2 regions of the Paenibacillus sp. BAC0078 genome follow, and region 1 is predicted to be linked to the other one. Evidence: riboswitches for the same ligand, from Rfam matches in the RefSeq annotation. Region 1 holds a riboswitch; the other holds the start of a gene.
The links. Region 1 has a riboswitch for cyclic di-AMP ahead of ACX1DY_RS29260 (ubiquitin-like domain-containing protein). Riboswitches for the same ligand answer to the same signal wherever they lie in the genome.
Positions count from the first base shown of each region.

Region 2: linked by a shared signal. The riboswitch ahead of ACX1DY_RS29955 (C40 family peptidase) and the one ahead of ACX1DY_RS29260 (ubiquitin-like domain-containing protein) in region 1 are both predicted to bind cyclic di-AMP.

Region 1 covers NZ_JBTLRW010000028.1:46,434-50,209, reverse strand. The annotation lists gene ACX1DY_RS29265 (TatD family hydrolase) at 1-373, shown strand, start outside; cyclic di-AMP (ydaO/yuaA leader) riboswitch at 572-799, shown strand; gene ACX1DY_RS29260 (ubiquitin-like domain-containing protein) at 1,090-2,247, shown strand; gene rnmV (ribonuclease M5) at 2,414-2,965, shown strand; gene rsmA (16S rRNA (adenine(1518)-N(6)/adenine(1519)-N(6))-dimethyltransferase RsmA) at 2,962-3,776, shown strand, end outside.
Region 2 covers NZ_JBTLRW010000031.1:15,849-19,624, reverse strand. The annotation lists gene ACX1DY_RS29965 (hypothetical protein) at 1-613, shown strand, start outside; cyclic di-AMP (ydaO/yuaA leader) riboswitch at 845-983, shown strand; gene ACX1DY_RS29960 (C40 family peptidase) at 1,041-1,469, shown strand; cyclic di-AMP (ydaO/yuaA leader) riboswitch at 1,807-1,949, shown strand; gene ACX1DY_RS29955 (C40 family peptidase) at 1,955-2,446, shown strand; gene ACX1DY_RS29950 (GNAT family N-acetyltransferase) at 2,639-3,124, shown strand; gene ACX1DY_RS29945 (c-type cytochrome) at 3,215-3,571, shown strand; gene ACX1DY_RS29940 (4a-hydroxytetrahydrobiopterin dehydratase) at 3,674-3,776, opposite strand, start outside.

The DNA of each region.
Region 1 (3,776 bases):
GCATGAGGATGTGGTGCGGATTTTGCGGGAAGAGAAGGCGAATGAAGTTGGCGGTGTGATGCATTCGTTTTCCGGGAGCTGGGAAACAGCCAAAATGTGTCTCGATCTCGGCTTTCACCTGTCCTTTGGCGGACCTGTTACTTTCAAGAATGCAAGGGTACCTAAAGAGGTGCTTGCCCAGACTCCGCTGGACCGGCTTTTGATCGAAACCGACTCGCCATATTTGACGCCTCACCCCTTCCGGGGCAAACGAAATGAGAGTGCTCATGTGAAGCTGGTGGCTGAAGCGGCGGCGGCAATAAAAGGGATTGATTTACAAAAAATGGCGGAAATTACGTATGCGAACGCGCTGGAACGATTTGGGATAGTCTGAAATCGAGAGAAAATCGGGTGAAAAAAGAAGTATATCCGATATATTAAACTTTTTTAACACAAAATCAACTGATTATTACAATATTTTAATGATTTTTTTGCTTAAACGTGCTTGAATCGCGCTTTACAACATGCATCAAAACAGGATATCATCTTTTCAGTGCAGTGAGCTGTTGTTACTGTGACAGTCACTATTTCATGGATCGTCTCGCTGAGTCTCCGTATGGAGAACGGGGGAACCAATATTGCTCTGCCGCATGTCCGTACATAGAGTACAACACAGAAATGCCGCAGACAGTATTCGATTTCTTCACGGGTCTTTGGGGTGAATTTGAGGGCAACCGCCGTGAGCGGGTGACCTAAGATAGGGCGTCTCTCTTATGCCCGAACCCGACAGCTAACCCCGTAAGCGCTAGTAAGAGAGGAAACCTCGTGCAAAAGCATTCCCGCGTATTCTGACACCCGGAGAGCCACGAAAGAGTCCTCTATGAACTCTTTTGGGCTTTTTTTGTTATGAATAATGCGAATTCTCCCGGCATACTGTTATATAACAGGTACCTGGAGCAGCTATGCCGAGCAGGCGATCCATGAGCAGGAAACGCTAAAGCAATGCGGGCGTATCCTGTGGTAATCTCAAACCTAGTTTCGTCAGAAATGATACAGTCATCTTAAGATATACAACTTGGACGACGGGGCTATGTAAGGAGGATGGAGAGAATGGGCGTATTCCAACCAGAAGTATCCCATGATTCGCAATCATCCAGCAGGTCTTTCGCATTACGGTTGAAGCAAGTGAATCCTCGCGTACTTTCGCTTGCAGGTGTGGTGTCAATTATTATCGCGCTGATAATTCTGCTGTACGTACACGGTCAAAGCATTAAAGAAATAACGTTAGTCATAGACGGAAAAGTACAGAAGCTTGAGACGCGGGAAGCGCTACTCAGCGATGTGCTGGCAAAGGAACAAATTTCGCTGCAGCCGCATGATGCTTTATCCATTGGCCTTAGTGATGAAATAAAAGACGGCGACCGTGTCGTGATTAACCGTGCGCAGGCGTTTAGCCTTACCGCAGACGGAGCAACAAAGACGTTATATACGACCGAAGACACCATCGGTCAGGCCATTGACAAACTGGGCATCAGCCTGGAGAGTTATGACAAGATTTATCCTTCGCTTGAAACCGCAGTTACTGCTGACATGGAAGTCAAAATTGTCCGTATCAACAAACAAGTTGTACAGCGGACAGCAAGTTTACCTTTCCGGGTAATCAAGACAGCAGACCCCTCCCTGACCAAGGGAACCGTAAGAGTGGCGCAAGCGGGTAAACCAGGCGTAATGGTTCAGCATATCGAGAAGATCTATCGAGACGGTAAGCTGGCTTCAATGCGTATGGTTGGCAAGGAAGTACAGACGGTAACCAAAGACAAGATTATTGCCGTTGGTATCAAAGCTCTTCCCAAGCCTGCAGTAGCTACAGTAACTCCCAAACCAAAAACTACCTCCAAATCATCCAAAGTCAGCGCAAACAGCAATAACGTCATTACTAAGGCAGGCGTAGATTTCGAATACAAAAGAGTGATCAAAAATGTATCCATGACGGCTTATTCTTCTGAAGAGCCTGGTATTGGTACACGTACCGCCTCCGGCACACGCGTAACGGAAGGTCGGACCATTGCTGTTGACCCGAATGTAATACCTATCGGCTGGTGGGTGTACATTGAGGGATTAGGGTTTCGCCGTGCAGAGGATACCGGCGGTGCCATCAAAGGCAACAAGGTGGATGTCTATTACGATTCACTGAGCCATGCCCGTAACTTTGGCCGCAAATCCCGGACGATCTATGTCATTGGGCCTGTGAAGCCGGAGCTGAATTAGGCGGCCTAAGTCTTTTGCAAATTAGCGGTTTATAAGATATAGTGATGGTAGCACTTTTGGAATGGATCAAAGAGCTGCCGCTCATCACTTATACATTCTTTAGCCAAAAAGAAGGGGAGCGATCCTCTTCTTTTTGCGTTGCAGACGATAAAGGAGTAAAGGAAATATGATCAAGGAACTAATTGTTGTGGAAGGCAAAAGCGATACGGTCGCGGTGAAGCGCGCGGTAGATGCGGACACGATTGAGACTGGCGGTTCGGCTGTCGACCGCAAGGTGATCGCCAAGATTCAGCTAGCGATGGAACGCAGAGGGGTTATTATTCTTACAGACCCTGATCATGCCGGTGAACGCATCCGCAAGATTGTCTCTTCGAAGGTTCCGGGCTGCAAGCACGCGTTCATCCCCGAGAAGGACGCTACCCGTAAAGGCGACATCGGAGTTGAAAATGCCTCCCCGGGGGCGATCCGTCATGCGCTCGAGCATGTCCACACCTCCTTCGAAGGTGCCCCGGCCCTGATTGGGCTGGATGACCTGATGGCTGCCGGGATGATGGTGCATGCCCAGGCTGCAGAGCGGAGAATGGCGCTGGGCAACTTGCTCGGCATTGGGTATTGCAACGGCAAGCAGCTATTTAAGCGGCTGGCGATGTTTGGTATTACGCGGGAAGAATTCAATAACGCTGTCGCGCAAATTGATCAGGGAGGCATTACCTCATGAGTGGCAACAACAATATTTCATCTCCGGCACGGACTAAGGAAATTATTCAGCGTTACGGATTTTCGTTCAAGAAAAGCCTGGGCCAGAATTTTCTGATCGACCAGAATATACTCGACAAGATTGTGGATGCGGCCGGTCTCGACCAGGCCGCAGGTGCGCTGGAAATTGGACCGGGGATTGGCGCATTGACCGAAAGGCTGGCGGCTGCAGCCGGTGCCGTAACGGCAGTGGAGATAGACCAGCGCTTGATTCCGATTCTGCGCGATGTACTTGCTTCCTATCCGCATGTGAAGATCCGCAACGATGATGTGCTGAAGGTGAATTTGCAGGAGCTGTTTGCCGAAGATTTTACCGGTGTGGAGAGAGTCAGTGTGGTTGCGAATCTGCCTTATTATGTGACGACCCCCATACTCATGAAGCTGCTCGAAGAGAAGCTGCCGCTCGACAACATCGTAGTGATGATCCAGAAGGAGGTTGCCGAGCGCATGGCGGCTTCACCGGGCGGTAAAGAATACGGCAGCTTAAGTATCGCCGTGCAGTATTACAGCGAGCCTGAGCTGGTCTGCATTGTGCCGCGTACGGTATTCATTCCGCAGCCAAATGTGGAGTCTGCCGTGATCCGTCTGAAGGTGAGAGAGCGTCCTCCTGTTGAAGTGGCCGATGAGAAGCATTTCTTCGAGGTAGTCCAGGCTTCCTTCACCCAGCGCCGCAAGACGATTGCCAACAACCTCAAGGCCCGCTTTTTTCCGGGAGAAGGAAGGGAGCGTCTGGAGTCCTTGCTGGCTGAAGCCGGCATTGAGCCGACCCGCCG
Region 2 (3,776 bases), on a different contig from region 1:
CGATCCTGATGTGCAGCGCTGGCTGTGGATGCTTCTCCTACTTAGCGCAGTGCGGCTGCTGGTCTCCCCCTTTATCCGGGCGGGACTGCTGCATGAACTGCATCAGGAACGCAAAGGAGAGCGTGGAATGTTCTTTTTCCCGGGTATGAGACGGTATGGGCTTCCGGTCCTGCTGTTCAGCATAGCGGAATGGGTGCTTGCGTTCCTGCCTCTGTACTGGCTGCTGCCCAAAATGTACGGCCTCCTGCTAAATGGCATCCTTGATTATAAAATGCTGCTCAAGCTCGTTCCCTATATTCTGGTCTGGCTATTATATCTTTTCTTTATCCGCAAGCTGCTGCTGTACATGCAGTTCGGCTATACCGCCGGAACTGGCATATTCTCCTCCCTGCTGGTTTGCCTGAAAGTGCTGCTGCCATCTATAGGCGTATCCGTCCTGATGGGTGCCGGCGGGCTGGCGGTGTTGCTTATTTGCGGATTGTCAGCGATATTCAGCCCTGGACTGCCCGCATTTCTCCTTAAGCAGCTCTCCCCCCTTCCAACCACTCTGTTCAAAATGTGGGGGACAGCCGCACAATATCACCTCTGGTCCAGTAAAACATTTCCACAATAATTACACTGCCTGATCGGCATAATAACAAGAGTCACTGCTTCTCTAGGGGGAGCGTGACTCTTTTCTTGTGTACCTGCGCATGCGGCAAATCTTACCTATTTGCAAAATAGCAGACCCTCTGGTACAATGATGCCTGTACCACTAGTAACAATTTTGTAATCTTTGCAGAAATGTTTGTCACATCTGGTTTATGCTTCGCAGCATTTGAGATTGTCGATTTGTCACTGTTCGGTGCATAATACGCCAAATTCCCTGCACCGGGAAGTGGGGGAACCATTTTTTGGGTGAATTGATCTCGCTTTAGAGGGGTCATAGGGGAACCTTCTACCGAATCCTTAAGCTAACCTCGCCGGCCTTGGAAGGAGTACATCTTTTGAAAAGTCACAATTTTAAGAAAAAATGCACCGCAGCAGCATTAGGGCTGGTAATGGTATTCACGCTGGGAGCTGGCAGCGCTTTCGCGGATTCCAAAATGGACAATGTGATCACAAAAACACTGGGAACTACATATAAAACCGGGGGCACCAGCACTGCCGGCTTCGATTGTTCCGGATTCACCTCTTATGTGTTCAAAAACGTAGGTCTTACCTTGCCTCGCACATCGAAAGCGCAATTTAAGGTCGGAACTGCCGTATCACGCAACAATTTGCGTTCGGGCGATCTGGTATTCTTTAACACTTTGGGCAGTGGGATTTCCCATGTCGGGATTTATGTTGGCAACGGAAAATTCGCACAATCCTCCAGTTCACGCGGAGTGACCATAACTTCGATGAGTCAAGCCTACTGGGCCAACCGCTATGTTGGCGCCAAACGCGTGATGAGCACAACAGCTTATCAGGCTGTCGCTTACGATTGATTATCCCCGCTGACAATGACAACCTCTAACAACTAAATGTAGCTTATACAAACCCGGAAGCTGATTATTGCCGTAATCAGCCTTCCGGGTTTTTCCTTTTTGCTCTATATGTCAATAAACCTATCGTAAATCTGACCTGACATGTTATTGTAAGCCCTTTATAATAAATTAAACTCACAAAAATCGCAAAAAATATGCAAGAATATGTTTTTAGTGATTGCCAAGTGCTTCCTTCTTTGTTACAATAATCGCAGTGAGTTGATAGTAACATTTTTGTAATTATTCAAAGCAGTTTTACAAAAGTTTTGTCATGTATAGATCCGTAAGCTAATCCTAATCAACAGTCGTGCCGAGTTCCCTAATCATTAGGGGAACGGGGGAACCGATTTTGGGTGAATTGACCTCCTATTCACAGAGGGGTCATAGGGGACCTTCAACCGAACCCTTAAGCTAACCTCGTAGGCATTTGGAAGGGGTATTTACTTTTGAAGAAGAAGCTAGCAGCAGCACTACTGAGCTTTTCCATTGTTCTTACTATCGGAGCAGGAAGCGCTTTCGCGGATTCCAAAATGGATCAGGTTATCGACAAAGCCATCGGAACCAAGTATGTATCCGGCGGTATCTCGACAAACGGTTTTGATTGCTCCGGATTTACAATGTACGTTTTTGATAAGATCGGCATCAACCTTCCTCACCAATCCGGCTCCCAATATCAGATGGGCACAGCCGTTTCCCGTGACAGTATCAGACCGGGAGATCTTGTATTCTTCAATACAAGCGGAAGAGGTGTATCCCACGTCGGCATTTATGTCGGTGACGGCAAATTCGCACATGCATCGTCCAAACGCGGCGTAACTGTTAGTTCGCTGAATGACAGCTACTACGTTAACCGCTACGTTGGCGCCAAACGGATTATGAGCACAGATGCTTATCAGTCTGTAGCCTCCGATTCCCAAGACAACGACGATGTGCAATAAAATGTCATAAGGCAAGCTCTTCTCCAGGATTTTATCGAAATCTTGGAGAAGAGCTTGTTTTTTTGTCTACATTAAATACTTACCCCTTCAATATATTAACTTCCCCTTAAAGTTTGTGCATCGGAAAGAGACTGTATTGTATATAATTAAATAAATAATGTTTTGTTGTCTTGAAAGGAGGTCGGTGGCCTTATGATGAGTTCCCCGGTAACTTTTCACGTTGTGCCTATGGAAGCCACGCATGCCGCAGAAATCTGCGAATGGAATTACAAGCCCCCGTACAACATCTACGGATGGATGCCCTGGGAGCAAATGCAGGCTTTGGAAATTGAATTCGGTGATCCGCGGCTGCGAAGCGAACAATACGTCTCCGTAGTAAATGGGCAAGGCTCCCTTTGCGGATTCGCACAGCTATTCCCGATGGAAGGTGTAGTGCGGCTGGGGATTGGCATGCGTCCCGAGCTGTGCGGTCACGGTATGGGACATCTGTTCACAGCTACTGTCGTTGAGGCAGCCCTGGCACGTTATCCAGAGCGTGAGATTGACCTTGAGGTGCTAACCTGGAACCAGCGAGCCATCCGGGCTTACCAGAAAAGCGGGTTCACTATAACCGACACCTATGAACGCCGGACCCCAACTGGCGACAAGCCATTTTACTGCATGGTCTATGGTAAATAGAACGTTCATTTTTTTGACACAAATGCTATGATAACGCTTTACCTTCTTGTATAATGTAGGAAGCAGCTTACATGGAGGGGACGGATGCAGATGCAGAAATGGATCATGAGCGGTTTGTTTTTTGCCGCCTGCGCCTTTGCGGTGGTTTTATTGTTTACCTTACCCGGCAAAGACGAGGTAGCTGAGGAGAATAAGCCGACGATGCCGGTGGTCGAGCTGGATGCGGCCAGTGCGGAGTCAACGGTTAAGCTCAATTGCATCACCTGCCACGGCGATCAGCTTCAGGGCGGTGTAGGACCGAGTCTCCAGCAAGAAGGCGGCAAGCATGATGCAGAGGGAATCTTCGGTATCGTAACCAAGGGACGCGGGCAAATGCCCTCCTTCAAAGAAAAGCTGAAACCCGAGGAGATCGCGAACGTTGCCATGTGGCTTGCCGAGAAGAAATAGCTTTTGCACTACAAACACAAAATGCCCAGCAAAGATGCAGCAGATCCTTTGCGTGGGCATTTTTTTATATAATAATCTTCGCTATCCCTTGGATTAAGTATGCTAACGGGTTTTCTCAAAGGCTTCATTAAATTCATGAGCTTCACGAATATCAAGCGCTGTAATTCCGCATTCCTCATCTGCAGCCAGCCGCAGCGTGACGGTC